DNA from 3 places in the Pseudoalteromonas sp. SG44-8 genome. Region 3 is predicted to be linked to each of the others. Evidence: predicted binding sites of a transcription regulator. Region 3 holds the regulator's gene; each other region holds the start of a gene.

Region 1 (10,045 bases), on a different contig from region 3:
AAACGGGCTAATTCATCAGTTAACCATTTGCTAGCGGTTAATGTGCTACTATCAGGTAAAATAACCGTATAGGCTTTACCACTCCATGAACTTTTGCTGGCAAGGTTGTCAATAAAATCATCAGCGGTTTTTGCATAGCGTTTGGCTTTTCGGTATTTCATGGCTAAATGCTCAGCAGCTTCTTCACTGTTATGTTCATCGCCATTTCGAATAAACGTTGCTTTACTTTGCTTAATAAAACTAATTAAGTGACTGACTTCCTGATCTGCGCTTGCTGCAACACTTAGCCGACTAACGCACAGTAAAAGGCACGCTATAAAAACGTATATATTATGGGGTAAGTGTTTCATCTATAGCCTCATTTAGGTGTAAATTTACCATTATAGGATTGTGATCTGAGCTTTGTTTTTGTGGCACACGGGTTGTATTAACGGTTACACCGCGGGGCCATATTTGTTCAAGCGCAAGACCAAAAGCATTTGTCCGTTTATCATCAATATAAAGCGTTTTTGAGAAACCAAGCTTATAAAGTGCGGTAATAGCTACCTTTTGCCTTGCATCACTACATGCATTGAGTTCCCCAGCAAAAATAATCGGTCCTTGATGTTGTTAAATCTTGCGTGAGTGTATGAGCTGTTTCAGTAACGCCTTTATATTCGTCTGACAATGGTGCTGTGGCCAATGCTGTGATGCTTAGCAAAGCAATGGCAATTGCTACAATAGCAATAAAAGAAAATGATTTTATCTGCATCAATGACCTTAAAGTAATTTGACTAAAAAGAATGTTACTGCATTTTAGGTGCTCTAAATAAGATAAAGTTCCTACAAAAGCTTGCCAAGCTAATGAATACAGTTTGTTTCTACATTTTCAATACAGTTTCTTACTTTTTTTAGTAGGCATTCATTTTACACTCTGCACCACTAAATTAATCAGGATTAAGTTATGCGAATTTTTTTAATAAGTTTGTTATTTATTGTGCTTGGAGGGTGTTCAGCTGTAACAATCCAACCACAAAAAATGGCTAAACTTAGCTCAAAACCAACTTATCAAGATAGCCGTCCATTTTTTATGTGGGGACTGGTTGGTGAGCAGCGTGTTGATGTAAAAAAGGTATGTGGCGATCAAACTGTGGTGCAAATGCAATCACAACAAACATTTACCGATGGTGCGCTAGGGTTAGTCACGTTAGGTATTTATGCACCACACACAATTAAAGTCTGGTGTCAGGAGCAAGGTAGCGAAGGAGTTGGAATATGAAAAAGTTAACAGGGTTGTTCACTATTGTATTTATTGTCGTGTTAGCGGGGTGTACTAATATTCATTTTGATAACGGTGAATATGATGACTTATCTGAAAACCATAAAAGTGAGCAATGGCATCACAACTTTGCCGCCGCTCTTTATGAGGGCTCGAATGCGGTTGATTTATCTGAGATTTGCCCTGATCCGCAATGGCAAAGTGTGCACACTTATAAATCATTTACTAATGGCTTAGCAGAACTGGTTGTTAACGAAGTTGGGCCTATTTGGTACCCAAAAACAGTTGAGGTGAGTTGTGCACAGGTACCGTATAAAGTGCAGTAATTTTTAATAATCAAAGATCATGTTAAAGTTGTACTAGTTAAGTACCTTAACCTTATTTAACTCAATCATATAGTTAGCATCGCACTCACTTTTAATGGGTGCTTTTTCTATGCTGGATATATTATCTTCTTCTCTCTATTAAAAGTATATTAAGTTAGTAGAATATAGTCCATTCGTATAGAGGCTGGCATTTTTTAGCATCGTGCACCAAATAGTTGAGAGATAATAATGAACAACGCAGAGCGTAAAATTGACGAACTAGTACTAGGGTTTTGGCGATTATTAGATTGGCAAATTACTCCACAACAGTGTTTAGCTTTTCTCGAGCAAGCAATTGAAGCTGGCGTAAGGCACACCGATCACGCTGACATTTACGGTGGATATGGCTGTGAAGCAGAGTTTGGTAAAACCTTGGCTTTAAAGCCAAGTATTCGAGATGAGATTAGAATTATTACCAAGTGTGGTATTAAACCTGCTTTTGCAAGCTTAGGATTAGCAGGCCAAGCTAATCATTACGATTCGAGTGCCGCACATATTATTAGCTCAGCACAGCAATCGTTAAAGCATTTTAATACCGATAGATTAGATGCATTACTTATTCATCGCCCTGATTATTTGATGAATGCAGACGAAGTAGCTGAGGCATTCACTACTCTTAAGCAAAATGGTGATGTACTCGAATTTGGTGTATCAAACTTTACGCCATCACAACTAAGTTTATTGCAGTCGCGTCTTGATTTTGAATTGGTGACCAATCAAATTGAATTTTCACCGTATGAAATGCAAGCACTTGATGATGGTAGTTTAGACCAATGTCAGTTACTTGATATTAAACCTATGTGTTGGTCACCTTTGGCTGGCGGTCGCATTTTTGCAGAAAATGATGAAAAAGCGATTCGCCTGCGTCAAGTACTTGAGCAAGTCGGTAGCGAAATTGGTGCAAGTTCTATTGATCAAGTGGTTTACGCGTGGTTATTAATGCACCCAAGTTTCCCATCAGTGGTACTGGGTACTGGCAATATTGAGCGTGTTAAATCGGCTGTTGCCGCTAAGCAGTTAAAACTCAGTCGTGAACAATGGTATCGTATTTGGCAGGGTTCAACAGGGCACAGTGTGCCATAGGAGTTGTAAGTTTTAAGCTATAAGCAGTCTGAGTTGAGGGTAAGTCTTGACATAAAATCTGAACTTAGCCGCTTACCAAGATCGAGAAAGGGCCTTACGGCCCTTAGTGTTGCAGCAAGTAACACATTCTTTTTTATAGGCTAAAGTCCATTGAAAAAGCAACGTAAGCCTTAATATCACTGTCATCCATATCGGTATCAGATAGACCAAAAGTGAAGCCATCTTTAGAGATAGATACGCCGTAGTCGATGATATCGTCATCACCAATAAAATCACCAGAGTAGTGACCTAAGTGTAAAGCCATTTCAGTGCCATTACTGCCAACAGCGAAACCGTAATCTGCAGTCAGGTATAACGAATCACCAAAGTCTGTGCCATCACCGCTTGCGGCTGAAGTTGCAAGAACTGATGCGCCAAAGCTAAAGCCACCCATACTGATGCTACCGTAAATTTCAGAAAAATCAGCGTCTGCGCCAGAAGCTGCATCAGGGTAAGCGTAATAGATGTAGCCAACGTCGTAGCTCATATTTTCATTAATATCGCCACCAAAACCAGCATAGAGATCAAGCTCGTAGGTCATTTCATCGGCCCAGCTTGCATTTGAAGCCCAAGTACCAGCATAAAAACCTGATTCGTTGGCATAATCAATACCACCTGAAATTGCAGCATCACCACCGGTTTGTTCTTGACCACGCCATAAGTAGTTTGAAGTTGCTGCGGCATTGGCTGTTACTTCTGCATATGCTGCTGTAGATGTTGCACCCATGAGTACAAGTGTGCTGATCGCAATTGCTGATTTTAGTTTTAACATGTTTGGTATCCTGTTGTTATGCTGATTTTTTGGCTCGCAATTATTAATTAGATTGCAGTCTATAATTGCGGATCCTATTTTTAGTTGTCTACCAGGATAATTGCACTGCTTGTGCCAAGTTAAATGAAAAGCAATAATTTATATTTAAATTACTTTATAAACAAAGGTATAAATATTTATAGTGAAAGGAGGAGATTGTTTTTTACGAAGCCTGCGCACTTTATTGGTGCGAAAAAAAACCCGCATGCACAACTCAGTTGCAGCGGGTTTTTGTATTTTTTACTGTGGTTTAACCAAAAATAGTACGCATTAGGCTGATTGTTTCGTTCACGCCACGGCCTTTTTGTACTTCGCTGATAATTGAATCACGCTTTGCGCGAATATGCTCAGGCATATCGTCAGCAGCAAGTGCGCGATCAACAAGTATTTCAGCAGACTCTTTACCACGACGCACTTTTCTAGTGCCAGTGGTTGTTGTACGCTTTGGTTTACTCAATAACTTGATGTAGTTAGAGTTTTCAGGCGTGTTTTTGTCTGCGTGATAGAAAAAGCACGGAATTAACGCTTTGATTGCAACAAGTTGTTGATCCAGCTCGCTGTCACCACTTGCCATTTTAAACCAAGACATACCATGAACTGCTTGGACAATATCCTGCCAATAACGCGCAAAGTCACGATTATTTAATTTAGTAATAGCCAATGCTGAACAAAGTGCATCTAAACGGGTGTTATTAATTGGTGTAAAAACATCTGGGCGGCGCATTGCTAATAGACGAGTTGCCGGTGCAAGCGTTGGCTTTTCATTGCTATCAGTAAAGGCTTTTAAATATTTGACCACAAATTCTTGGTAATCAGCTTCAGTTACTTCACCTTCTAAAGGTATATGTGCTAATGCTTCATCAAATAATGCAGGCAGGTCGGCAAGCATTTGATGAAAAGCTTTGGCGCTTTTAGTAGAGCTAAACCATTCAACATCAAAATTATAACTACTTGGATCCAGTGCAGAAGTATGTTTGCCACTAAATGCTAATAAATCTTCAGGGATCATCTCTTTCAGTGATTGCTCGCGAATACCAGCTATATAGTTGGCAAGGCGTAACTGTTCATCAAGGGCTAACACATCTTTATGTTGCTCTATAAATACACTAACTACAGGCCAAGGCGCTACGCGTAATGTTTTCAATTGTAAGAAGCTAATTGCTGAAACTAATAAGTCATTAAGCTTTTTTAAAATTGGTAATTGATTGGTTTCGAGTAAGTCATGATTAATACGGTCACGGCTAGCATTAAGTAGTTCATAGCACCAACCTAAGAAGTCTTCAGGATGATTTTCTATTTTCACCGCCATCAGGTTTAAGCTGATTTCAGAAGCCTGCTTTAGAATATTTTGATAAATATGGCCTTCTTGTTCGCCTAATGCCATTTGTGAAGGTGAAATGAGCAATTTTTTCATGCCTGATGGTACTCCGGTTAAATACATTTTTCAGTTGTTTAATTTTAGCGCAAAACGTCTTAAAACAACAGGGCTGTGCATCATACCGGAGAATACAGGGGATGCAATCTTGATAAGTTAAATCTGCACAAGATTGCATTTAAAGGGGTTAATCTGCTTCTTCAAGTGAAAATAACTGCTCCACAGTAGTTTCAAACTGCCGAGCTATCTTCAATGCAATGATCACTGAAGGTGTAAAGCGTGATGTTTCGACCGTGCTGATTGTTTTGCGTGAAACGGCGATAGCATCGGCTAGCTCTTGCTGTGAAAGCCCAGCGGCTTTGCGAAATTCAGCTATATGGTTTTGCACATTACCTCCTAATCACGGCTTTGCCAAAAAATTGAAAAGCCATATACCAAACTCATAACAGCTAAGTAAAAGGTGGCCATGGTACTGTGTGTTACATCAACAGCAAGGTTATCTGAAGCTAAATATATCGCCCCCATGCTAAACAGCAGAGCGAGTACAACATGTTTATAGGCTATCGTGTCTATAGTATTTAAATACTCATCTTTATAAGTCAGGCGGTAACTTAATTTCCATGTAAAGCCACCTCTGATCACAAACATAAAAAATGAACCAAGAAAAGCAGCACTTCCTAAAAACAGCAGCGGTGCTGATGTGTGATTAAGCATGGGGTAAACGCTAATAATTAGTAAGGTTATACCCATGAAGATCGAAAACCATGCGTTTTGGTTCATAAATTTTTCTTCGGTTTTAATATCTTGTTGTTTCATAAAGTCCATCCTGTGAAAGTGTTAATTTATATTTTTGTAACCTACAGGTATCAATGTAACCTTGGGGTATCATTTGGTCAAGTTGTTTTTTGTAACCTAAAGGTATCAAAATATTTCAGTCACAATTCATATATTCAATGTAGAATGCAGGGAATAGCATTTTTATTCGTTGCACAATGATTTTAATACTAACTCCCGCTATGATAAGAACATTATTTGCACATTTGAAAGGACCATCATGAAGACCTTATTTAAAGTTATTGGTGTCATATTATTATTGCTTGTTGCTTTAATTATTGCTGCACCGTTTTTAATTCCAACCGATGCCATTTTTAATAAAGTCTCTGAGCAGGTTGAGCAAACCACAGGGCGTACTTTAACTATTAAAGGCGATAAAATATTATCCGTTTTTCCTTCTTTGAAGCTTGAACTTGAAGATGTGCATTTTGCCAATATGAAAACTGGCTCACGTGCAGATATGGCAAGCATGCAGCAACTTGCAGTTCATATTCCTTGGTTTTCGCTATTTGGTGGTGAACTTAAACTAGAAAAGTTTGTGATTAATGAACCAAATATTCTGCTTGAAACAGATAAAAATGGTAAAGCTAACTGGCAGTTATTTGATGCAGTAGCTACGAAACCTGAGCAGCAAACTCAAGCAGGTGAGGCAGTCAAACTACCTGAAAATTTCGATATTCAATTAGGTGAAGTAGCTATATATGGTGGGTCGTTTACTTATTTAGATGGTCAAACGGGAGCTAAACAGCAAATTAGCGATTTAGAATTAGCTATCTTACTGCCTTCACTGCATAAATCACTCGAAGTCAAAGGTGGGATCACTTATATGCAAGAGCGCTTTGAGCTTGATGTAACAGTTGATAACCCAGCTAAAGCAATAGAAGGTGATACATTTAATGTGACAACTGATGTCACTTCAAAGTTAGTTGATGTTGAGTTTAAAGGCTTAATAGCCGGTCAAGGTAAAGATATTCAAGGTCAATTAGCGCTCAGTGGTGATTCAGTAAAAGACATTGCTAAATGGCAGGGAGTCGAGCTGAACGCTAAAGAAAGCGCCTTTAATGCATTTAGTGTTAGCGGCAAAATGCGTATGCAAGGTGATAAGTTCAACCTAGCTGAATTAGTCGCCACTCTTGATGCATTAGAGATCAAAGGAAAAAGCGAGCTTAATTTAGGTAAGCGTTTAGCCGTTAATGCTGACATCGATTTAGGTATGCTGGACTTAAATCCTTACTTACCTGAGGTGGTAGCGCCAGCAGATAAACCAGAACCTAAAAGTGACGAGCCAACCAAACCAATTGTATGGGATGACACAAAAATGGATTTAAGTGGCTTAAATGCCTTAGATGCGAATGTGGTGATCCGTTCAAGTGGCTTAAAAGCAAATGAAATCAAACTTGGTGCTAATCAATTCACTGTAAACCTTAACAAAGGCGTAGCAAAAATCAGCCTAGATAAGTTTGCCGCCTACGAAGGTAATGGTAAAGGCACAGTAACGGTTAATGCGAAACAAGCTCCTTACAAAATCAGCACCAACTTCTCGTTAGATAAAATAGATGCACAACCATTGCTAACAGATGCCGCTGGCTTCGATAAGCTAATGGGCAAAGGCTCACTCAATTGGGACTTAGCAACATCAGGTCAGAGCCAAAAAGACTTTATGAGTGCCCTACAGGGTAAACTAGCATTTGAATTTGCCGATGGTGCAGTAAAAGGCGCCAACATTGCTGAAATGGTTCGCAAAGGCAAAGAGCTAATTAAGGGTAACTTTGGTGCAATATCACAAGGACTAGATACTGGCTTTGATAATTCCCAGCAAACCGACTTCTCTGCGCTAACGGGTAGCTTTAACTTTACCAATGGCGTAGGTAAAAACACAGATCTGAGTTTGTTAAGTCCATTAGTACGTATTAGTGGTGAAGGGGATGTTAATCTACCTGCAACGACAGTTAACTACCGCTTAGTGACAGGTATAGTCGATTCACTCGAAGGACAGGGTACCCAAGATGACAGTACCGGCTTTAAAATTCCAGTGCGAATCAAAGGACCATTTCATGATGTTGGCATCAGCTTAGATGTAAGCAAAGCGGCAGAAGATGAAGTAAAAGAAAAAGCGAAAGATAAAATTAAAGATAAGTTAAAAGGTTTGTTTGGCAAATAATGCCGATTTTATTCGGTGATAAAACAATCAGGGCATAAAATTGCCCTGATTGTTTTATAATCAATGCTAAAATAGCAAAATATGTTTCATCGACAAAACAACCATCCTCGTTATTCTAAATTAATTAAAAAATAACCTACCACTACCCCCGCAATGCTGATACAATTGCCCGCCCTTGGGAGACAACTAGATTGTTTTTTGAGTGGTTTTTAACCTAAATGTCTTGATTTTAAACAAATTTAAGACAGTTGTAATAACTACACCGGAGGTCATTAACATGATCCAAATGCAAACTCAGCTGGAAGTTGCTGATAACAGCGGCGCTCGCAAAGTGCAGTGTATTAAAGTCTTAGGCGGTTCGCACCGTCGTTATGCAGCGATTGGTGACATCATTAAAGTTTCCGTTAAAGAAGCGATTCCTCGCGGTAAAGTGAAGAAAGGTGATGTTAAAAACGCGGTAGTTGTGCGTACTAAGAAAGGCGTTCGTCGTCCAGATGGTTCTTTGATCCGTTTTGACAGCAATGCGGCTGTTATCTTAAATGATAACTTGCAGCCAATTGGTACACGTATTTTCGGCCCTGTGACTCGCGAACTTCGTAATGATAAGTTCATGAAAATCGTTTCACTAGCCCCAGAAGTACTGTAAGGAGTCAATCATGGCAGCAAAAATCCGTCGTGATGACGAAGTAATCGTTCTAGCAGGTAAAGACAAAGGTAAGCGCGGCAAAGTGCTTTCAGTTGTTACCGAGTCTGGTCGAGTATTTGTCGAAGGCATTAACTTAATCAAGAAGCACCAAAAGCCGGTTCCACAATTGAACCAGCCAGGTGGTATTGTTGAGAAAGAAGCGTCTATTGACGTATCAAACGTTGCGATCTTCAACTCGGAAACGAGTAAAGCAGATCGTGTAGGTTTCAAGATTGAAGATGGTAAGAAATTACGTATCTTTAAATCTACTGGTAAAACTATCTAATAGTTGGAGTAGAATGATGGCGAAACTGCATGAAGTATATAAAGACAAAGTAGTTGCTGAACTTCAAGAGAAGTTTGGTTTCAGCTCTGTCATGCAAGTCCCTCAGATCGAAAAGATCACATTGAATATGGGCGTGGGCGAAGCCCTAGCTGACAAGAAAATTCTAGACAACGCTGTTGCGGATCTAGAAGCAATCGCTGGTCAGAAGCCACTCATTACTAAAGCACGCAAATCTGTTGCTGGCTTTAAAGTACGTGAAGGCTACCCAATTGGTTGTAAAGTAACCCTACGCGGCGAGCGTATGTGGGACTTTTTTGAGCGTTTGGTTTCAATCGCTATCCCACGTATCCGTGACTTCCGTGGTGTAAGTGCTAAGTCTTTTGATGGACGTGGTAACTACAGCATGGGCGTACGTGAACAAATCATCTTCCCAGAAATTGATTATGATAAAGTAGACCGCGTACGCGGTATGGATATCACAATCACTACATCTGCGAAAACAGATGAGGAAGGCCGTGCGTTGTTAGAAGCGTTTAACTTCCCATTCAAGAAATAAGGGTAGGGTTATGGCAAAGAATTCTATGAAAGCGCGCGAAGCAAAGCGCACGAAATTAGTTGCTCAGTTCGCTGAAAAGCGCGCAGCACTAAAAGCTATCATCAGTGATGTGAAAACATCTGACGATGATCGTTGGGACGCGGTACTTAAGCTACAAGCTTTACCACGTGATTCTAGCCCTGCACGTCAACGTAATCGTTGTAACATTACGGGCCGCCCACATGGTTACCTTCGCAAATTCGGCATGAGCCGTATTAAAGTTCGCGAAGCAGCTATGCGCGGTGAAATTCCTGGCCTTAAAAAGGCTAGCTGGTAATAGAATCACGGGAGTAAGACTATGAGCTTGCAAGATCCTATCGCGGATTTGTTTACACGAATTCGTAACGGTCAGTCAGCGAAAAAAGTATCTGTAACGATGCCTAATTCAAAGCTGAAAGTAGCATTAGCTAAAGTATTAAAAGATGAAGGTTATATCGTTGATTTCACAATCAGCGGTGATGTTAAACCTGAGCTTTCTATCGAGTTGAAATACTTCGAAGGCAAAGCTGTTATTGAAAATATCCAGCGTGTTAGCCGCCCTGGTTTACGTATC
Region 2 (10,045 bases), on a different contig from region 3:
TATTATTCGTGGTGGCCGTGAAATGAACTGGAATTACGACACCTTGTGGGATCTGTTTCAAGACGTTCCCGCTGTTGAACTGCCCGAAGGCTATTCTGTGCTTGATGAGTACCGTTTAATTAATGATAACGACGCTAATTACTCACAAGCCCGTTTAATAAATAAATGCGGTGAGATACTCGATGCAAGTGACTTTGGCCTGAATAAAGCCCAGCAATGGGAGCTGATCCGTTTAATGCTCAAGCGCAAAGAAGAGCTTGACGATCTCAGCATTGAAGACTATTTCAGCAAAGGTTTTTTACAAAGCAATTTTTGGTTTTTATTTCGTACTATGTTTGCCTTTAAAAATTGTCATAGCTTGTTAGAAACTAAACTGTATTTGCATCGCTTTCTTGATTCTATTGATGGCTTTGCCGACATGTCTGTTTTACTTTTTCCTAAATATAATCAATACGATACCTTTATTAAACCGCTTGCTAATTTATTACGAGACAAAGGCGTAAATTTTCAATTTGCAAGCCGTGTAAACGATCTGGATATAACATTTACTGGTAATAAAAAAACCGTAACGGGGATCCATGCCACTGTAAAAGGTGAAGCACAGCATATTAACGTTGCTTCAGACGATTTAGTTTATGCACTAACGGGTTCAATGACAGAGCATACAGCTTATGGCGACATGCAAAATGTACCCGAACTGAACTGTGAAAAACATGATCCCGGCGAAAATAGCGGGTGGAATTTATGGAAAAACCTCGCGAAGAAATCAGCTGTTTTTGGTAAACCCGAAAAATTTTATGGCGATATTGATAAGTCTATGTGGGAGTCAGCCACACTGACTTGCAAGCCATCCCCACTTATAGATAAGCTAAAGACATTATCAGTAAACGATCCTTACTCTGGTCGCACGGTAACTGGCGGCATTATTACTTTTACAGACTCTAACTGGCTATTGAGTGTAACGTGTAACCGCCAACCTCATTTTCCAGATCAACCCGATGATACGTTAGTACTTTGGGTCTATGGTTTATTAATGGACAAACAAGGTAATCGTATCGTTAAAACAATGCCACAATGTAGCGGTGAAGAAATAATTACGGAGCTTTGCTACCATTTGGGCATTGAACAGCAGCTTGATGAAATCATTGCCAATACCAAGATACGTACAGCGCTAATGCCTTATATCACAGCTCAATTTATGACTCGTGCAGCTGGTGACAGACCCACCTCAGTTCCTGAAGGTTGTACAAACTTAGGTTTGATTGGTCAATTTGTTGAAACCCACAACGATATTATATTCACGATGGAAGCCTCTATTCGTACAGCACGTATTGGGGTATATAAGTTACTTAATATCCCTAAACAAGTGCCCGACATTAGCCCAACCCAATATGATATTCGTAACCTAATTAAAGGAGCTAGAGCGCTCAACAGCGGCAAGCCCTTTATTGGCGAGCGGTTATTACACCGCCTGCTTGATAAAACCTACTTTGCTCATATTTTACCGCCATTACCAGAGCCAAGTAGTAAAGAACAAACCCATTTTGAAGCAGAAATGCATGAGCTACTGGGCAAAGGCAACTCGGCGATACATAAATTTTCAAACTGGGTTGGTACACTAAGGGATAATTTTTCGCATAAAGATAAATAATCTGAGCTTCGGAGAGTAAATATATCTCCAGTGGCTATAAATCTAAACCAGCTGATGACCAAGCTAAAAACTATTCCTATACAAAAAACCAAAGCCTTAATCTTGATAAAGTGCAATAAGAAAAAATAAGGCTAGAATGATTAATAATATGAGCTCTGGATAATCCATCTATCTCCAGTAGCTATTTTAGTAAACCTTTTAACCAAAGTTCTAGTTAGTGATTTCACGGGAGCCAAAATGAGCCAAACAGTTGCAGATTTAATGACATCAGATCCATTTGCCGTAAGTGCAGAAAACACCCTACACGACGCACATAATCTAATGAAGGAAAAAAATATCCGCCATATTCCGGTAATTGATAACAATGGCGAACTAGTGGGTATGTTGACACAAAAAATCATGATTGCCCAAGTGATGAATATTATGGCTAATTACAGTCCTAGCGCACTTGAACGAAAGGAAAAACAAACGAAAATACACACTATTATGGCAACCGATTTTGCCACTGTACTAGCAACCCAACCACTGCAAGATGTTGCTCGGTTTTTTGTTGATAACCGCCATGGTTGCATGCCTGTGATCACTGAAAAAAATAAACTCGTGGGTATACTTACCTCGTCCGACTTTGTGCGCCTAGCGGCCGCTTTATTATCTTAATGCAAGGTGATAATAAGACCGCTATCCGTATAAAATGAATATAAACTCGTATAATAGTGTATGCCAAGTAGTCATTGGCACACACTACAGCCAGCCTTTGTGTTTAAAAAATAAATAAGGGGCAAAGCCCGATAGCAACATAATGCCAATTGCAAATGGGTAACCCCATTCCCATTGCAGCTCAGGCATTATATTAAAGTTCATCCCATATACACTGGCTACTACGGTAGGTGGTAAAAAAACCACCGAAGCAATAGAGAAGGTTTTGATAATTTGATTTTGTTCAATGTTAATAAAACCTTGTGTTGAATCCATCAAAAAGTTCACCTTATCAAACAAAAAGGTACAGTGAGACATTAGCGTATCTATATCAAGTACAATTTCTCGTAGTGATTCGCGATCCTCATTTTGTACACCTAAACGACGTATTAAAAACGAAATATTGCGCCGCGTATCCATTAAACACAAACGCACTTTCCCATTCGCATCCTCTAAACGCGCGATACGACTAACCGCTTCTTCTAGATCAGAGTCATCTTCTTCTAGTACATATGCACTGAGCTTCTCTAACTGATGATGCATATCCTCGAGCATATCAGCATGGTTTTCGACTTTTTGATCGAATAATGTAACCAATAACTGTTTTGGCGTATCACACATTACTTGACCTTTACGTGCTCTTAAGCGTAACAATCGAAAGTCAGCCAGCTCGTCATCGCGAATGGTCAGCAAACAGTTATCCTGTAGTAAACAGGCAACTGTTACCGTATTAAAACGTCCTTCATTGGGCGACATAAACAATGCATGCACATGCAAGCCTTCATTGTCGATAAAACATCGCGATGAAGCTTCAATCTCTTGCACATCCCCTGACTCAGGAAAAGTTATATTGAGCGTTTTTGCGAGCGTATTTCGCTCATCTTCCGTTGGGTTGATTGTGTCAATCCAGTGTGCATTTCTGATTGATACTTCAAGAGAGGTATCGGATGAAGGCTCTAACTCTTTGATCACCCCCTGCTCGATAGAAAAAAATCTCAACATGCACTTCTCCTTTAATAACAAGATGAGTTGAGTATATGTAAGTGATGATTAATCAACAATGACAATACACTCCTGCATCTCAGTTATTATTAATAGTAAGCAATTCGCTAACACGTAACAGCACCTTTTGTTTTGCAGATTTTACAAAAAAGTGCATATTTTTCATGGCATATCAAAGAAAGCTTTCATCCCCCTCCTTTGAAAAAAATACAAAACATTAAATATCAGCAACTTAAAAAATAATTTTTATCGGCACAACCATTGCTTTATATAAACTAACGCATGTTCATAGACTTTATTAGACGCTGTGAACATTCCTTATAAATCAGGAGGAATAATGAGTAACAATAACGAAACAAACAAAATCGCTGAATTTACTGCCCCAGGTATGAATGAAGAATCTGCAAAAAATACCATTGCTACACTTGATAACCGCATGGTCGCACTGATCGATTTACAATTGACTCTAAAACATATTCATTGGAATGTAGTTGGCCCAAATTTTATTGGCGTGCATGAAATGCTCGACCCTCAGGTTGAAGTGATCAGAGCAATGACCGACACCATCGCCGAGCGAATCGCTACGTTGGGCGGAGTTCCAGTTGGTACTCCAAAATCGATAGTTGATCGTCGTTCATGGCAAGATTACTCAATTGGTAAGGGCTTGGTAAAAGATCACTTAGTTGCGCTTGATAAAGTATATAATGGGATTAATGGCGATCACCGAAGTGCGATTGGCAAGCTATCAGAGCTCGATCCGGTATCTGAGGATATGCTAATTAGCCAACTTGCCGATTTAGAACAGTTTCAATGGTTTGTGCGTGCACACTTAGAGTCGTCAACGGGCAAACTCAGCAGCTAATCTAGCGGTTTTGTGTTCAGTTTAAACTGACTAATTTATATTTAAAGTCAAAGATCGGGCTATTTAAAGCCTGATCTTTATTTATTACTGATCAACAATAATATCGCCACTTTTTGTTTATATTAGATCTTAAACTGACCTACTAAATTGCCTAAACTCTCCCCTCGACCAGCTAAGTGATGACTAACTGATGAGGTTGTTTTAATTGAACGTGTTAGCTCATTAACGATTTCTTGAATCGCAAAAACGTTACGGTTAATTTCCTCAGTTACACTACTTTGCTCTGTGGCAGCTGTAGCTATTTGCGTGCTCATATCGTTAATTGTGGTAACCGAGCTGGTTACCGCCCCTAAACTTTCAGAAATTGCGCGAGATGACTCAACTGAGCGATTGCAGCTTTGCTGGCTTGCCAACATTGCCTTTACCGCTGCTGTGACTAGCGTATGTAACTCATTAAGCATTTCATTAATCTCTAACGTGCTCTCTTGTGTACGACTGGCTAAACTTCTCACTTCATCAGCTACAACCGCAAAACCACGGCCTTGCTCGCCAGCCCTTGCAGCTTCAATAGCCGCATTAAGGGCCAATAAGTTAGTTTGCTCAGCAATGCCACCGATAACACTTAATACACTGTTAATTTTTTTAGATTGTTCACTTAATGAATTAACCTGTTCAGCAGCTTGATTAATCTCACTCATTAAATTTGAAACTTCTTCTAAAGAAACATCTACACATTTTTGAGCATTGGCAACATCTTGCGTGGCTGACTGGGTTGATACCGCCACTTGTGTGGTATTTTGCGCGACTTCCTGAGATGTTGCTGACATTTCGGTGATCGCCGTTGCTACCAGCTCAGTTTCATGATTATGGTTTACTAACTGATTTTCAATTAACTGTGTTTGTGTATTGATATCATTTGATGAATCTTTTACATCACGAGTTACATCTGCCACATTGGTGATAATGCTATGTAGTTTACTAACAAACACATTAAATGAATTACCCAATTGACCAATTTCATCGTTACTATGCACTTCTAAGCGCTTAGTCAGATCACCTTCGCCTTTTGCTATATCATCTAAGTTTTGCACCATATTTTGGATAGGCTTTACCATATTGTTTGCCGCAATTAAGGCAAAAAACACCGTCAACATCACCCAAAATAATGCAATTAATAACAGGGTCGTTACTTTTTCATTCATATGAGCTTGTATTGTTGCTTGGTACTTTGTTAGCTCAGCTTCAATATCATCCATATAAGCGCCCGTTCCTAGCATCCAATCTGTACCAGGAACCATCGCTGCATAACCCATTTTTTCAACTAACCCCGTTGTATTAGGCTTTTGAAAATCATAATAAAAAGCACCGCCACCTTGTCTTGCTTGCTCAAGTAATCCAACAATTATTTTTTTACCATTGGGATCGGTCATGGCTATTTTATTTTGCCCTTCAATTGCATCACCCAATAGAGCATGGAAAATACTAACGCCTTTTGTATCATAGATAAAAAAGTAACCATCTTTGCCAAAAGTGAGATCTCGCAATGCATTTTTTGCATCTTCTTTAGTCCCCTTGGCTAGTTCGTAATTAATTATTTGACGGCCTATCTCAACCTCAGTTGCTAATAAACTTTCTTTGTCAGCAATTAATTTTGTTTTAAACGATACAAAATTTTGCTGCTGATTTTGATACTCTAAATAATATGAGCTGGCCATTAAACTAATTAAAAGCAGCGTGAGCGGCAAAATAGCTAATAGCAACAGCTTGTTTTTCAGACTTAGATTACTCATTTTTCCTCACGTGTAACAATGTAAAGCTCCATGGTATTGATACATCGAGAGCTTATAAAAACTGTAATTATACTGCCAATTACAATTAAGTGTTTATTTGAAATCAGAAGCTATTCAAATACCATATTCACATATATATAGATTCTGGATATAAGACAAACGTATAGTAGCTGCAAGTTACCATAATAAATTTTTACTAGTACAGTAAACGTAAAAATTGCAAGCCAACAAAAACACAATTGCACAATAATTACACAACACGCAACTATAAATGAATATTGAACTGATTTTGGCCTCGCCATTAGTTTGATGAACTGACGTTTAATATTTTTAATGGCTATGTTATTTGTGATCTCCATGCTATCTATCAATATTAAGCTTTTCATCCACCACGTTTTCACATAGTCTGAAAGCAGACTGAATGTAAAACAATACAAATTATAACAAGGTAGTTTTATGAGCAATCAATTAAATGTATTAGGTACGCGCTTGCATTTGTGCTGCGGGAATACAGGCTACACTCGAGAAGGGTTTTGCTATGTCCCTGCATCTGATTTTGGTAACCACAGTGTATGTGCCATCATGACTGAAGAATTCTTACAGTTTTCAAAAGCACAAGGCAATGACTTGATAACGCCTAATCCAATGTACGATTTTGCAGGCCTAAAGGCTGGTGATAAATGGTGTTTATGTGCCGTGCGCTGGCACCATGCGGTTGCTGAAAACGTAGCTCCGCCGGTTATACTTGAGGCCACCCATGAAAAATCGTTACAAGTAGTCTCTCTTGAAGTATTAAAGGCTCACCAATACTCTGCACGTTAAAAGTTTCCAATAGGCATTTACACACTCTAAGATAAAGCCATTGCGCTGGTTTTATCTTATTCACCATCTAGTATGATATTAGCAATGTGATAACACCAACCAGCTAATATCGCTCAACCTTAAACTTTTTCATCAGACTTAACACTCAATCAAAAGCAGTCCTAAGCCTAAGTATCTGCTATTTATTAAAAAAATCCTCACCCCTGAGCTATACTTGTTAATATATTAAATTTACTATCCAAGTGTGCTTACGATTAAATAAGGAAACTTTAGTGCTGTCGCGTTTGTATGATTTTATGCCGGGTTTAAACACTTTACTTCATTATGAACGAAAGTGGTTTGCTGATGATGTGAGGGCTGCGTTATCCGTTGCCGCCGTTGCTCTACCTGTTGCTATCGCGTATGCACAACTTACTGGGGTTAACGCCGCTGTCGGGCTATATTCATGCATATTACCCATGATTTTATATGCCCTGTTTGGTACTTCCAAACAATTGATTGTCGGACCCGATGCAGCAACATGTGCGGTTATTGCTGCAGTGGTGACACCACTTGCAGCTGGGGACAGTGTTAAACACTGGCAACTCGTTGTAACTATGACCGCGATGACTGGCTTTTGGTGCTTTATTGCTAGCCGATTTAAATTAGGGGTATTAGCAGACTTCTTATCCAAGCCTATTTTAATGGGCTTATTAAACGGTGTTGCAATTACGATTATTGTCAGCCAATTTTCTAAAGTATTCGGTTTTACCTTCGATGACAGATATTTACTTGAACGATTAGGAGGTGTGCCTACTTATTTATCACAAACCCACATCCCTACTCTATTAATGGCCCTGTTTACCCTCGGTGTTTTTTTTGCCATGAAGCGACTAAAACCGACTTGGCCAGCATCGATGTTTGCTATCGCATTTGGTGCCCTATTAGTGTGGGTTTTTAATTTAAAACAGTTTGATATCAACACAATTGGCACTGTAACCGGTGGCCTTCCAGTGTTTAACACCCCTATTTATGATATTGGTATTATTCGTGAACTTGTCGTGCCAGCACTTAACTTAGCAATTGTCAGCTTTGTCAGTATGATGCTTACAGCCCGCAGTTTTGCCGCTAAAAATGGCTACGACATAGATGCAGACAAAGAGTTTAGAGCGTTAGGTATTGCTAACATTGGCTCTGCTTTATCGCAAGGTTTTGCTGTCAGTGGTGCAGACTCTCGAACAGCTGTTAACGATGATTCCGGTGGTAAAACGCAATTAGTGTCGATTATCGCAGCGGGAATTATTGCTGTTATCGCCCTATTTTTAACCGCTCCCCTAGAATTTATTCCCAGTGCAGCATTAGGTGTTGTGCTTATTATTGCTTCAATCCATTTATTAGACTTAAAAGCCGTTTGGCAATTAAAGCGTAAAGACAAACAAGCATTTTACCTTGCGCTAGCCACCTTATTCGCAGTGTTATTTATTGGCGTAATACCAGGCATCACTCTCGCTGTACTATTGGGGTTATTCCAGTTTATTCGCACCGTAATGCGCCCTACCGACAATATATTAGGTGTTGATATTAAGGGCGTTGTTAGGAGCCTTGATGCCACAGATAAAGCAAAGTCAGTACAAGGAGTCTTTATTTATCGTTTTAATTCTCCTTTAACTTACTTTAATGCCGGTTACTTTAAACGGCGTTTGCTAGAACAATATGCGCGGCAAAAAGACGACACGCAATGCGTTATTATCGACGCAGTCCCCTGCTTCACCCATTTAGATTTAAGTGTCATGGCCATGCTCGCCGATTTAGACGTGATATTTAAAAAACGTGGTATTCGATTAGAACTTGCTGGCAGAAAGCGGCAATTACTATCATGGTTTGAAATTGCTGGTATGACATCCGGTAAAGACGGCATCTACGTGCATTCAGATCTCTATATTGCCTTACAAAAAAACAGCGTCAGCCAACCAAGTGCACAAGTGAATTTATTTACAACACATCCAAATGAGGGTACTGCAGAACAGTTATAAACATGCGTATGTAATTATGATTGTTGCAAGCAACTAAGGCGATAGTCCTTGCTTCCCCTAATTTAGTAAGGACTTTATACAAACCACGTTTTTTCGTAAATCACTCAGTGCAAAACCTGTTCAGGCTTTTTTAACAAATTTAGCAGTCACTATCATTTCGCCTACGCCATCGACCTTACAATCGAGCTGATGATCTTTAGCATCTTTTATCCAGCGTATAACCGCTTTACTGCCAATTTTTATCACTTGTGAGCTACCTTTGATTTTTAAATCTTTTACTACAGTCACTTTATCGCCTTCGCACAAAAGCGTGCCATTGGCATCTTTTACGCTAATCACATCGTTTAACAGTATCGCATCTGGATCCCACTCATAAGCGCACTCAGGGCAGATCAACAAGGTTTGATCTTGGTATACAAAGTCAGATTGGCATTTAGGACAGGAAGGTAAAGACATAAATTAGCGTGCGTAAGTAAATTTATAACAATGGTAATGGCTAATAATGATTTTGTCTATTTGTGGAGTTATTACGATATAAAGTTAATAAATGCATTGCTAAAGCATACCAATGAAGACTTTAAACTACTTGGAAAACATCCCTAGTTATTCTAGTATCTATTGGTCAAAGCTTATTATTTGCATTTAAATGAAATCATTTCCGTCACTATATTTTGCTAATCTATTTTTAATTATTGGCACCGGTTTACTCACCACCTATTTAGCCCTCTATTTAGGGAAAAATGGCATCTCGACCTTTTGGATTGGGTTAATGACCTCGTGTTATTACATGGGTTTGTTGCTTGGCTCAAAGCTTGGTTATCACCTTATTAAATCGGTCGGCCATATTAGAACCTTTGCAGCCAGTACCGCCGCTGTTTTAGCGTGCGTTGCAGCACATGGCGTTAGCGATAATATTTATTTATGGTTAGCCCTGCGGCTATTTGTAGGCCTTGGTATGATGTGTAATTACATGGTGCTCGAAAGCTGGCTCAACGAACAAGCTGCACCAGAGTCTCGCGGGCGAGTGTTTTCGTTTTATATGATCACCTCTTATCTGGGTATGATTTTAGGTCAATTTGCATTAGCCGAATTCCCAGAGCTTGGCTATGCACCACTATTTTTAGTGTGCATGGCGCTGGCAATTGGCATTATTCCTATTTCAATCACTCGTAGGATTCACCCCAAGCCATTAAAACCAATTCAAGTCAGT
Region 3 (10,045 bases):
TTGAAACAACATACTCATTTTGGTTCGCGCCGCATAAAGCTCTTTGCGCGACATGGTAGGAATGTTATTACCTTCGAATAAAATAGTGCCGCTATCTGGTTTTAATTGGCCACCAATTAAACGCAACATGGTGGTTTTACCAATTCCGCTTGGCCCCATAATTGCCGTAATTTTTCCTTTAGGGACACTAAAGCTCATATTTTTATATATACAGCGATTGCCCCTAGAAAAGCTTACATCCTTGATTTCTACTATTGGTTGCGACAAGTCGCTCTCCATTACTATTTTCACTAGTTCACCTATTTTAAGCGTTTTTACACCAAGATGGAAAAAACAAATCGTAAAATTTTGTAATATTCTATGTAATAGCGCTGCAAAGCTTACAGCCGTTGGCTTAACCGTCGCTTAAATAATTTTTCTCAGTCCAAATCAGTCCATAATCTAACAAGCTTCGCAGATTCTTTTATTTATACTTTCAGGTTGGCTTTTGTTACTATTTGCAGCCATCTCATTTTGAATAATTGGCGTAACGTAATGGTGACTTCTTTTGTCATTTTAATTCTCGGATTTGCAGCTCTCGTTTGGAGTGCAGATCGCTTTGTATATGGTGCTGCGGCACTGGCAAAAAATTTCGGTGTTCCTACTCTTATTGTTGGTTTAACAGTTGTTGCTATGGGCTCGTCAGCCCCTGAAATGATGGTCTCAGCATCAGCTGCGCTTGCAGGTAAAACTGACACTGCCGTGGGTAATGCCGTTGGCTCAAATATCACTAATATTTTACTTGTTTTAGGTATTACCGCGCTATTGCGCCCACTATCAGTATCATCAATGACATTAAAACGCGAAATGCCGCTTGTGCTGCTAGTGTCAATCGCCGCCTGGTATATATTTTCGGATAACTACTTTTCATTTGCTGAGGGCGTTGCATTAATCATAGGCTTTGTGGTCTTTATTGCGGGCTTAGTTATTATTTCTATTCGCGCTAAAAACCAAGCTGATGACCCATTTGTAAGTGAAGCCTGTGAAGACGTACCAGATAACGTGCCCACCAAATCGGCTTTATTTTGGTTAATTATTGGTATGATATTACTGCCTGTGAGCTCACATTTTTTAGTTGGCTCAGCAGTTGATATAGCCAAATATTTTGGCCTAAGTGATTTAGTAATAGGGTTAACCATTATTGCTATTGGCACCAGTCTGCCTGAGCTGGCAGCCTGTATTGCTGGGGTATTAAAAAACGAAGATGATTTAGCACTGGGTAATATTGTTGGCTCAAATATCTTTAACATTTTAGCTGTGTTGCCACTGGCTGGGATTATCAACCCTTCAATTATTGACCCTTCAGCTGCAAACCGTGATGCCTTAATTATGATTGGTGCCACCATAGCCCTTATAGCTATGTCCTTGAGCTTTAAAGGTACAAGACGCATTAATAGAGTTGAAGGTGGCCTGTTATTGGTCGCATTTTTAGCATATCAGAGTTATATTTTTAGCCAAGTTGCTTAATGCTACCCACAAAATGGATAACACAATGACGCAGTTAAATTTTATTGAACAAGGTAAGCGGGTGCTAGAAATAGAGCGCCAAGCACTGCTTGATATAACCCAATATCTAGACGAAAACTTTAATCAAGCTTGCCAATTGATGTATCAATGTCACGGAAGGATCATAGTAGTCGGTATGGGGAAATCTGGGCATATTGGTAATAAAATTGCTGCAACACTGGCAAGCACTGGCACGCCTGCGTTTTTTGTCCATCCGGGTGAAGCAAGTCATGGTGATTTAGGGATGATCACTCGTGATGACGTGGTTATGCTTATTTCTAACTCAGGCGAAACCAGCGAAGTACTGAATATTATTCCGGTTATTAAACGTATTGGCGCAAAAATGATCGCCATGACAGGTAACCCTGAATCATCAATGGCAAATTGGGCTGATGCTCATGTATGCATCAAAGTAAGTCAAGAGGCCTGCCCATTAGGACTCGCCCCGACTGCGAGCACGACGGCAACGCTTGCGATGGGTGATGCAATAGCCGTTGCTCTGTTAGAAACCCGAGGCTTTACTGCCGATGACTTTGCGCTATCGCATCCTGGGGGAAGCTTAGGCAAACGTTTACTATTGTGTTTAAAAGATATTATGCACAGTGGCCCAGCAACGCCTATGATCAATGACAAGCAATGTATCAAAGATGCATTAATCGAAATGTCGGCCAAGGGCTTAGGTATGACGGCCATTGTTGACGACACAGGGCAACTTGCAGGGCTTTTTACTGACGGTGATTTACGCCGAATTTTAGAGCAACGAATAGATATTCATAGCACTTTGATCAGCACTGTCATGACCCGCTCTTGCACTACAGCAACCGCGGATATGCTTGCCGCCGAGGCACTCAATATTATGGAGAATAAGCGTATCAATGGCTTAATTGTAGTTGATGATAAACACCACCCTATTGGTGCTCTTAATATGCAAGATTTGCTCAAAGCAGGAGTTTTATAATGCAGTTTGCTGACTTATATCAGCCACTTTCAGATGATGCGAGCGAGCGAGCACAAAAAATCAAACTCCTGATCTGTGATATCGATGGGGTGTTTTCAGATGGCCGCATTTATCTTGGCAATCAAGGTGAAGAACTCAAAGCGTTTAATACTAAAGATGGTTTTGGTATCAAAGCACTGATCAATAGCGGTTTTGAAGTTGCCGTGATCACCGGTCGTCATTCACAGATAGTTCAGCAACGGATGACTAGCCTGACAGTACCGCATATTTACCAAGGTCAAGAAAACAAGTTGCAAGCTTATCAACAGGTCAAAGATAAATTGCAGTTAAGCGATGAACAAATCGCTTACATAGGCGATGACGGACCTGACTTGCCGGTAATGGAATTAGTTGGTTTTGCGGTGGCAGTAAATGATGCTCACCCTTTGATCAAGCGAGTTTCACATTATACAACCATGCTCCCTGGTGGTTTTGGAGCGGTGCGTGAACTCACTGATTTATTAATGCTCGAAAATGGTAAATCATTAACCAGCGAAGGCACAAGCTCATGAATAGTGCGCGTTTAATATTATGCGTATTATTTGTCGGCTGTATGGTATGGCTGTGGTATCCGTATTTTTATCAAAGCACTGCCATAAAACAAAACCAAGAAGATATAATAGCAAAACCTGATTATACTGCGGTGGCATTAAAACAAACCGCGTTTGATGAACAAGGTAAAATTAGCCACAAAGTAACAGCTGCAAAAATGGAACTTTACCAACAGTTAGGGTTTACTTACTTTGAACAACCTATTTTTACACTCTATAATCAACAGCAAACGTGGCAAATTAATGCCGATGAAGCCACCCTATATGAAAATCATCAATTAATTTTAGAAGGTAATGTGGTTGCTAAAAACCTGACCAATAATGCCATGATTGAACATATAAACGCAGATAATATTCAGGTTGATATTGAACTACAAACCATGAGTTCAGAACAACCAGTTGAATTAATCGGACCAAATTTAAAGATCACTGGGCGCGGCCTCCATGCCGACTTAAAAGCCGAAGTGGTAGAACTAATTAACCATACGCGAACCATATATTATGACCAATAAATTTGCTCACTTGCTTGTGATACCAAGCTTATTCATTGCCTTTGCAAGCTTTGCTGAAAATACGGCACCACCTGCGGATCAAGTCTCTATCAGTGCTGAAAAGCAGCTTGCCCAACTGAAAGATAATATCGGTATTTTTGAAAAAAATGTTGAAATCATTCATGGTAACCGCCGTATCAAAGCGGATCGACTTGAAGTCCATAAGCGCGAAGATTTAGGCAATAACAAACAATTGCTTGTTGCAACTGGTAACCCTGCTTACTTTGAAGAAAAACAAACTGATGGCACAATAATGAGCGCCAGTGCTGATGAAGTCCGTTACGATGTCGCCAAGCGCTATTTAACTTTAATTGGTAATGCACAAGTCACTCAAGCAGGTCAAAAAATTAATGCCAAAAGCATTACCTATGATATGGACCAACAGCTGATCAGTGCTGAAAAAGGCGCAAGCTCAAACGATCGCGTACACACTATTTTGGTACCTGTTGACAGTAAAAAAGACAAACCTAAAGGGCAGCCATGAGTATATTAAAAGCTGAATTTTTAGCAAAAAGCTATAAAGGTCGCCAAGTTGTAAAAAGCGTGGGTTTAGAAGTTAGCGCAGGCAGCATTGTTGGCTTACTGGGTCCTAATGGCGCAGGTAAAACCACCACTTTTTATATGATTGTGGGTTTAGTACCTAGCGACAAAGGTAAAATAAGTATTGATGATAATGACATCACTTTACTGCCAATGCACAGTCGCGCACGGTTAGGGATTGGCTACTTACCACAAGAATCATCCATCTTTCGTAAGTTAACTGTTTATCAAAACCTGATGGCTATTTTAGAAACTCGTAAAGAGCTGAATAAACAAGCCAGAGAAGAAGCACTAGACAGCTTACTTGATGAGTTTAGCATTCAACATATTCGCGACAGCCAAGGTATGGCATTATCTGGTGGTGAACGTCGTCGAGTTGAAATTGCACGCGCTTTAGCCGCAAATCCAAAATTTATCTTACTTGATGAGCCTTTTGCTGGCGTTGATCCTATTTCAGTGTTAGATATAAAGAAGATTATTGAACACCTTAAAAACCGTGGTATTGGCGTACTTATTACCGACCACAATGTACGAGAAACCCTTGATGTTTGTGAAAAAGCCTACATAGTTTCTCATGGGGAGTTAATTGCATCAGGTACCCCTGAGCATGTACTTGCCGACCAAACAGTCCGCGATGTTTACCTGGGCGAGCAATTTAGGCTATAAAGCCACGCTCGGCTAAGTATCTGCTAGACTTAACGATGATAACAATAAAAGGATTGTTAGAGATACATGAGGCAATCACTCCAGCTGCGCATGGGCCAGCAACTTACAATGACACCACAGCTGCAACAAGCAATTCGCTTATTGCAACTCAGTACATTGGATCTCCAGCAAGAAATTCAAGAAGCACTCGACAGCAATCCATTGTTAGAGCTAGAAGAGCATGAATATTCAGACGACACGGCTGGTAAAAACGAACAAAAACAAGACAACGATGACTTAACTGTTAGTGCATCAGCAGACGACAAGCCCAGCGAATATGAACAAGAAAGTAGCGAAGCATTAAGTAAAGAGACTTTAAGTGACGAAATGGCTATGGACGTCACCTGGGACGAATACATGAGTGCTGCGCCAAATACGTCATCCGGCCCAATGCCTGAAGATGAGTCAATTTATCAAGGTGCTTCAACTGAAACCCTGCACGAATATCTGATGTGGCAATTACAGCTCACACCTTTTAGTCCAACCGATGAAGCTATTGCCATTGCGATTGTTGAAGCTGTTGACGATTCAGGTATTTTAACCTTGAGCTGCGAAGACATCGCAGAGAGCTTAAATCAAGGTAATAACGAAGAAGAAATCGAACTAGACGAAGTGCAAGCAGTGTTAAAACGCATTCAGTTATTTGACCCTGTTGGTATTGCTGCGCGCAGCCTACAAGAATGTTTATGTATTCAATTAAATCAATTTGATCCTGCAACTCCTTGGATTAGCGAGACTAAAATGATTTTAACTGATCATATCGATTTATTAGCTAGTCGTGACTATCGCACTTTGATGAAAAAGACTAAGCTTAAAGAAGATGAGCTGAAAGAAGTAATGACATTGATCCACAGCCTTAATCCAAAGCCTGCGGATACTATAGTACGCGAAGAATCAGAGTATGTTATACCTGATGTTTCGGTGAAAAAAATTAAAGGTCGCTGGGTGGTTGAACTTAATCCAGACAGCATGCCAAAAATTAGAGTGAACAGCCAATATGCGGCAATGTCACGCTCAGTAAAATCAAGCACTGACAGCCAATTTATACGTTCGCATTTGCAAGAAGCTAAATGGTTTATTAAAAGCCTAGAAAGTCGTAACGAGACGTTACTCAAAGTAACTAACTGCATTGTAAAACAACAGCAGGGATTCTTTGAGCATGGCCCTGAAGCAATGCGACCTATGGTACTAAACGACGTTGCTGAAATGGTTGAGATGCACGAATCAACAATCTCTCGCGTAACGACACAAAAGTACATGCATACCCCCCGTGGTATTTTTGAGTTAAAGTATTTTTTCTCAAGTCATGTAAGCACTGAGAACGGCGGCGAATGCTCTTCGACAGCTATTCGAGCATTGATCAGAAAATTGATCAGTGCAGAAAACTCAGCGAAACCATTGAGTGATAGTAAGATTGCAGATATATTGGCAGAGCAAGGTATCAAAGTAGCTAGACGGACTATTGCAAAATACCGCGAGTCGCTGGCTATTCCACCGTCAAATCAACGTAAAAGTTTGATTTAAGGCGTAAAATCACAAGAGGAAAATGCTTATGCAACTAAATTTAACTGGTCGTCACGTAGAAATTACTGATTCATTAAGAGACTATGTAAACAATAAGTTTGCCAAGCTTGAAAGGCATTTTGATCATATCAATAATGTCCATGTTATTCTTGATGTAGAAAAACTAAGCCAAAAAGCAGAGGCCACATTACATGTCAGTGGCGCTGAATTATTTGCCTCGACTGAGCACCAAGACATGTATGCAGCTATTGACGGACTAATCGATAAACTTGATCGTCAAGTAATTAAACACAAAGAGAAGCACGCTCGACACTAACACTATGAAATTAAGCTCACTTATTTGTCAGGACTGCAGTAAAGCTGCGGTCCTTTTTAATAGCAAAAAACGGATCATTGAATTTATAAGCCAATTGGCTCATGAACAGCTCCCTCAGCTATCACAACAAGAAATCCTCAACGCACTACTGTCGAGAGAAAAACTAGGTAGTACGGGTATTGGTCGTGGTATTGCTATCCCTCATGGCCGTATGAGTGGTGTTGAAAACCCGCTAGCAATAATTTTAGTGAGTGAATCACCGGTTGATTTTGATGCGATTGATAATCGCCCAGTTGATATATTTGTAGCCCTCATCGTACCAGATGGTGACAGCCAACTTCATTTGAAGACGTTAGCCACAATTGCTGATAAACTCAATAACAAAGATTTTTGTAAACAACTACGTAGCGCAAAAACAGACCAAGATTTGTATCATGTAATTGCAGCTCAATCGTAGTCATACCAATTGTATTGTATTGAATTAGAGAGTAATTATTGCAACAGGAAAATAGCTCTAGAACAAGGTGGAAATTATTTATATAGTTGTTCTATATAAATAATTTTAAACAAAGTTAGTGGGTTATTTAACAAGCAAGAATGAGCATGTTTTTAATAAAATTGGTATTAAATGAAGGAGAATTTACATGGAGTTAATCATCATCAGTGGGCGTTCTGGCTCAGGTAAATCTGTTGCTTTACGTGTAGTAGAAGATCTTGGCTATTATTGTGTAGATAATATTCCAGTTAACTTATTACCGTCATTAGTACGCAGTGTCTCTGATAATTACGACAAAATTGCCGTCAGTATCGATGTTCGTAATTTACCGAAAGAGCAGGAAGAATTTAACGACATTCTTGAATACTTGCCTGGTTTTGCAAATCCGACGCTATTTTATTTAGACAGTGATGATCAAACCCTGATCAAACGCTTTTCTGAAACCCGCCGCTTACACCCATTATCTTTGGATTCTTTGCCACTGGATTTAGCCATCAAGCAAGAAAAAGTGTTGCTTGATGTATTAACTACTCGTGCTGATTTCATGCTTGATACCACAGATCTCAGTGTCCACCAGCTTGCTGAGTCAATCCGTGAAAAGATTTTAGGGAAAAAAGATAAAAAACTAATCATCACCTTTGAATCATTTGGTTTTAAGCATGGTATTCCAAAAGAAGCCGATTATGTATTTGATGCACGTTTTTTACCTAATCCACACTGGGAGCCTGAGTTAAAACCGCTCACAGGCCTGGATCAACCAGTAAAAGATTATTTAGCCAGTCACAGTATCGTGCAAAAATTCACTTGGCAGATCCAAACCTTTGTACAAACTTGGTTACCGCACTTAGAACGTAATAACCGCAGTTACTTAACAATTGCTATTGGTTGCACCGGTGGTCAACATCGCTCAGTTTATCTAGCGCAAACTATAGGTGAAAGCTTCTCGATGAGCCACAGTAATGTGAAAATTCGCCATCGTGAACAAGAATAACAACTCACGTTTACAGTAAGGAATGTTGATGCGCTTAGAAGATACATTTTTAATAAAAAACAAACTCGGTTTACATGCTCGCGCAGCCAGCGTATTAGCGCAATTAGCTGTGCAGTTTGATGCCAGCATCACACTTCATCAAGATGACAAACAAGCCGCAGGCGACAGCGTACTGGGCTTAATGCTATTAGAAAGTAGCCAAGGCAAAGAAGTTAAAGTTGTATGTGAGGGCCCGGACGCTGAACCTGCTCTTGCAGCAATTGGTGAGTTGATCGCACAACGCTTTAACGAACAAGAATAGCTCGTAGTCAGTACCACTAAATTGCGTTAAACTGAATAAAGTCGTTAATTAAACAGACCAAGCGCGTTAATTATCGACAACAGTTACCCTACCTATCAAGTGTATTAATTTTTTAAGGACGCCAATGCCAGAAGCTTTTGAACAAGATTACCCACTACAACAACTAAAACAAGTGACCAAGTCACTTAACAGTGGTCAATTTGTTCAAGTAAGGCGTATGTTGGCAAAAACAGCTCCGTGTGACACCGCATTATTACTCGAGTCATCCCCGCATAAGATTCGTACCTTATTATGGCAACTGGTTGATCCAGATGTACAAGGTGACGTACTTGAAGAACTCTCAGAAGATGTTCGTTTAGGGATCATTGCCCAAATGGAGCCGAAGCACATCGCTGCGGCAACTGAGGACATGAGTCACGATGATCTAGGGGAAGTACTACGTAGCCTACCTGATACCGTCTACAAAGACGTTGTTAGTGCCATGGACAGCCAAGATCGAGAACGTGCAACTCAAGCACTCTCTTATCAAGAGCGCTCTGCTGGCGCGCTGATGAACACAGATACAGTGACCATCCGCCCTGATGTCACTATCGACGTAGTACTGCGCTACTTACGTTTACGTGGTGAGCTACCAGAAGGTACCGATGATCTTTATGTTGTTGATAAACATAACTGCTTTATAGGTGCCATGTCGTTAACGACCTTGTTGACTAACTCGCCAGATAAAATCATTCGCGACTTAATGGATGAAGATTGTGAATCTATCCTCATTTCGATGGATGAAACCGATGTAGCACAACTGTTTGAACGTCATAACTGGATATCAGCACCAGTGGTTGATGATAATGACCATCTACTTGGCCGTATCACCATCGATGATATCGTTGACGTTATCCGTGAAGACGCCGAGCATAGCTTATTAAGCCTAGCCGGTCTTGATGATGAAGAAGATACCTTTGCTCCGGTGTTAAAAAGTTCGAAAAAGCGCTCAATTTGGCTTGGCGTTAACTTGTTAACCGCGCTACTTGCTGCGATTGTGGCAAGCTTCTTTGAAAACACTTTAGCAATTTTACCTATTCTAGCAGTACTCAACGGTATAGTGCCATCCATGGGTGGTGTTGCGGGCAGCCAAACATTAACACTCGTAATACGTGGTATTGCAGTGGGTCATATCAACCAAACTAACCAACGCTTTTTACTGATCAAAGAGCTTGCAATCGGCGCAATAAACGGAATTGTTTGGTCTATTTTAATTGCCGGTGTTGTTGCTATTTGGCAATGGGACTTTAAGCTTGGCGGCGTACTCGCCTTTGCCATGTTTATGAACTTAGTAGCCGCAGGTATCGCCGGTGCCAGTATTCCGCTGCTATTGAAAAAAATGAAAATTGATCCTGCATTAGCTGGCAGCGTGGTACTGACAACCGTAACCGATATTGTAGGTATATTCGCCTTCCTAGGCACTGCGACATGGTTGTTGGTGTAGTTAAAAATTAGTTAAAGGTGGTCGGTTCAAGATTAAAAAATTGAC

Evidence for each region. Region 3 encodes sigma-54, which starts transcription at its own class of promoters, with help from an activator protein. Its sites were predicted from a motif close to GTTGGCACGNNNNTNGNNT; they were not measured.
Region 1: a site for sigma-54 is predicted at 3,618-3,636, ahead of H5163_RS18500 (TorF family putative porin). Genes of this name have one in related genera too.
Region 2: a site for sigma-54 is predicted at 3,598-3,616, ahead of dps (DNA starvation/stationary phase protection protein Dps). Genes of this name have one in related genera too.

The regions. Positions count from the first base shown of each region.
Region 1 covers NZ_JACJEQ010000034.1:7,356-17,400, reverse strand. The annotation lists gene H5163_RS18525 (DUF5329 domain-containing protein) at 1-350, opposite strand, end outside; gene H5163_RS18520 (hypothetical protein) at 563-751, opposite strand; gene H5163_RS18515 (Bor family protein) at 944-1,258, shown strand; gene H5163_RS18510 (Bor/Iss family lipoprotein) at 1,255-1,584, shown strand; gene H5163_RS18505 (aldo/keto reductase family oxidoreductase) at 1,813-2,706, shown strand; gene H5163_RS18500 (TorF family putative porin) at 2,840-3,517, opposite strand; gene H5163_RS18495 (hypothetical protein) at 3,807-4,970, opposite strand; gene H5163_RS18490 (helix-turn-helix transcriptional regulator) at 5,119-5,319, opposite strand; gene H5163_RS18485 (hypothetical protein) at 5,328-5,747, opposite strand; gene H5163_RS18480 (AsmA family protein) at 5,986-7,926, shown strand; gene rplN (50S ribosomal protein L14) at 8,204-8,572, shown strand; gene rplX (50S ribosomal protein L24) at 8,583-8,897, shown strand; gene rplE (50S ribosomal protein L5) at 8,914-9,453, shown strand; gene rpsN (30S ribosomal protein S14) at 9,464-9,769, shown strand; gene rpsH (30S ribosomal protein S8) at 9,791-10,045, shown strand, end outside.
Region 2 covers NZ_JACJEQ010000035.1:7,221-17,265, forward strand. The annotation lists gene H5163_RS18645 (oleate hydratase) at 1-1,651, shown strand, start outside; gene H5163_RS18650 (HPP family protein) at 1,889-2,308, shown strand; gene corA (magnesium/cobalt transporter CorA) at 2,393-3,349, opposite strand; gene dps (DNA starvation/stationary phase protection protein Dps) at 3,687-4,211, shown strand; gene H5163_RS18665 (methyl-accepting chemotaxis protein) at 4,334-6,001, opposite strand; gene H5163_RS18670 (DUF2237 family protein) at 6,458-6,823, shown strand; gene H5163_RS18675 (SulP family inorganic anion transporter) at 7,096-8,835, shown strand; gene H5163_RS18680 (zinc ribbon domain-containing protein YjdM) at 8,956-9,291, opposite strand; gene H5163_RS18685 (MFS transporter) at 9,482-10,045, shown strand, end outside.
Region 3 covers NZ_JACJEQ010000036.1:21,097-31,141, reverse strand. The annotation lists gene mlaF (phospholipid ABC transporter ATP-binding protein MlaF) at 1-279, opposite strand, end outside; gene H5163_RS18925 (calcium/sodium antiporter) at 535-1,506, shown strand; gene H5163_RS18920 (KpsF/GutQ family sugar-phosphate isomerase) at 1,532-2,503, shown strand; gene kdsC (3-deoxy-manno-octulosonate-8-phosphatase KdsC) at 2,503-3,054, shown strand; gene lptC (LPS export ABC transporter periplasmic protein LptC) at 3,051-3,605, shown strand; gene lptA (lipopolysaccharide transport periplasmic protein LptA) at 3,595-4,128, shown strand; gene lptB (LPS export ABC transporter ATP-binding protein) at 4,125-4,850, shown strand; gene H5163_RS18895 (RNA polymerase factor sigma-54) at 4,917-6,413, shown strand; gene hpf (ribosome hibernation promoting factor) at 6,442-6,729, shown strand; gene ptsN (PTS IIA-like nitrogen regulatory protein PtsN) at 6,734-7,186, shown strand; gene rapZ (RNase adapter RapZ) at 7,374-8,216, shown strand; gene H5163_RS18875 (HPr family phosphocarrier protein) at 8,245-8,517, shown strand; gene mgtE (magnesium transporter) at 8,642-10,000, shown strand.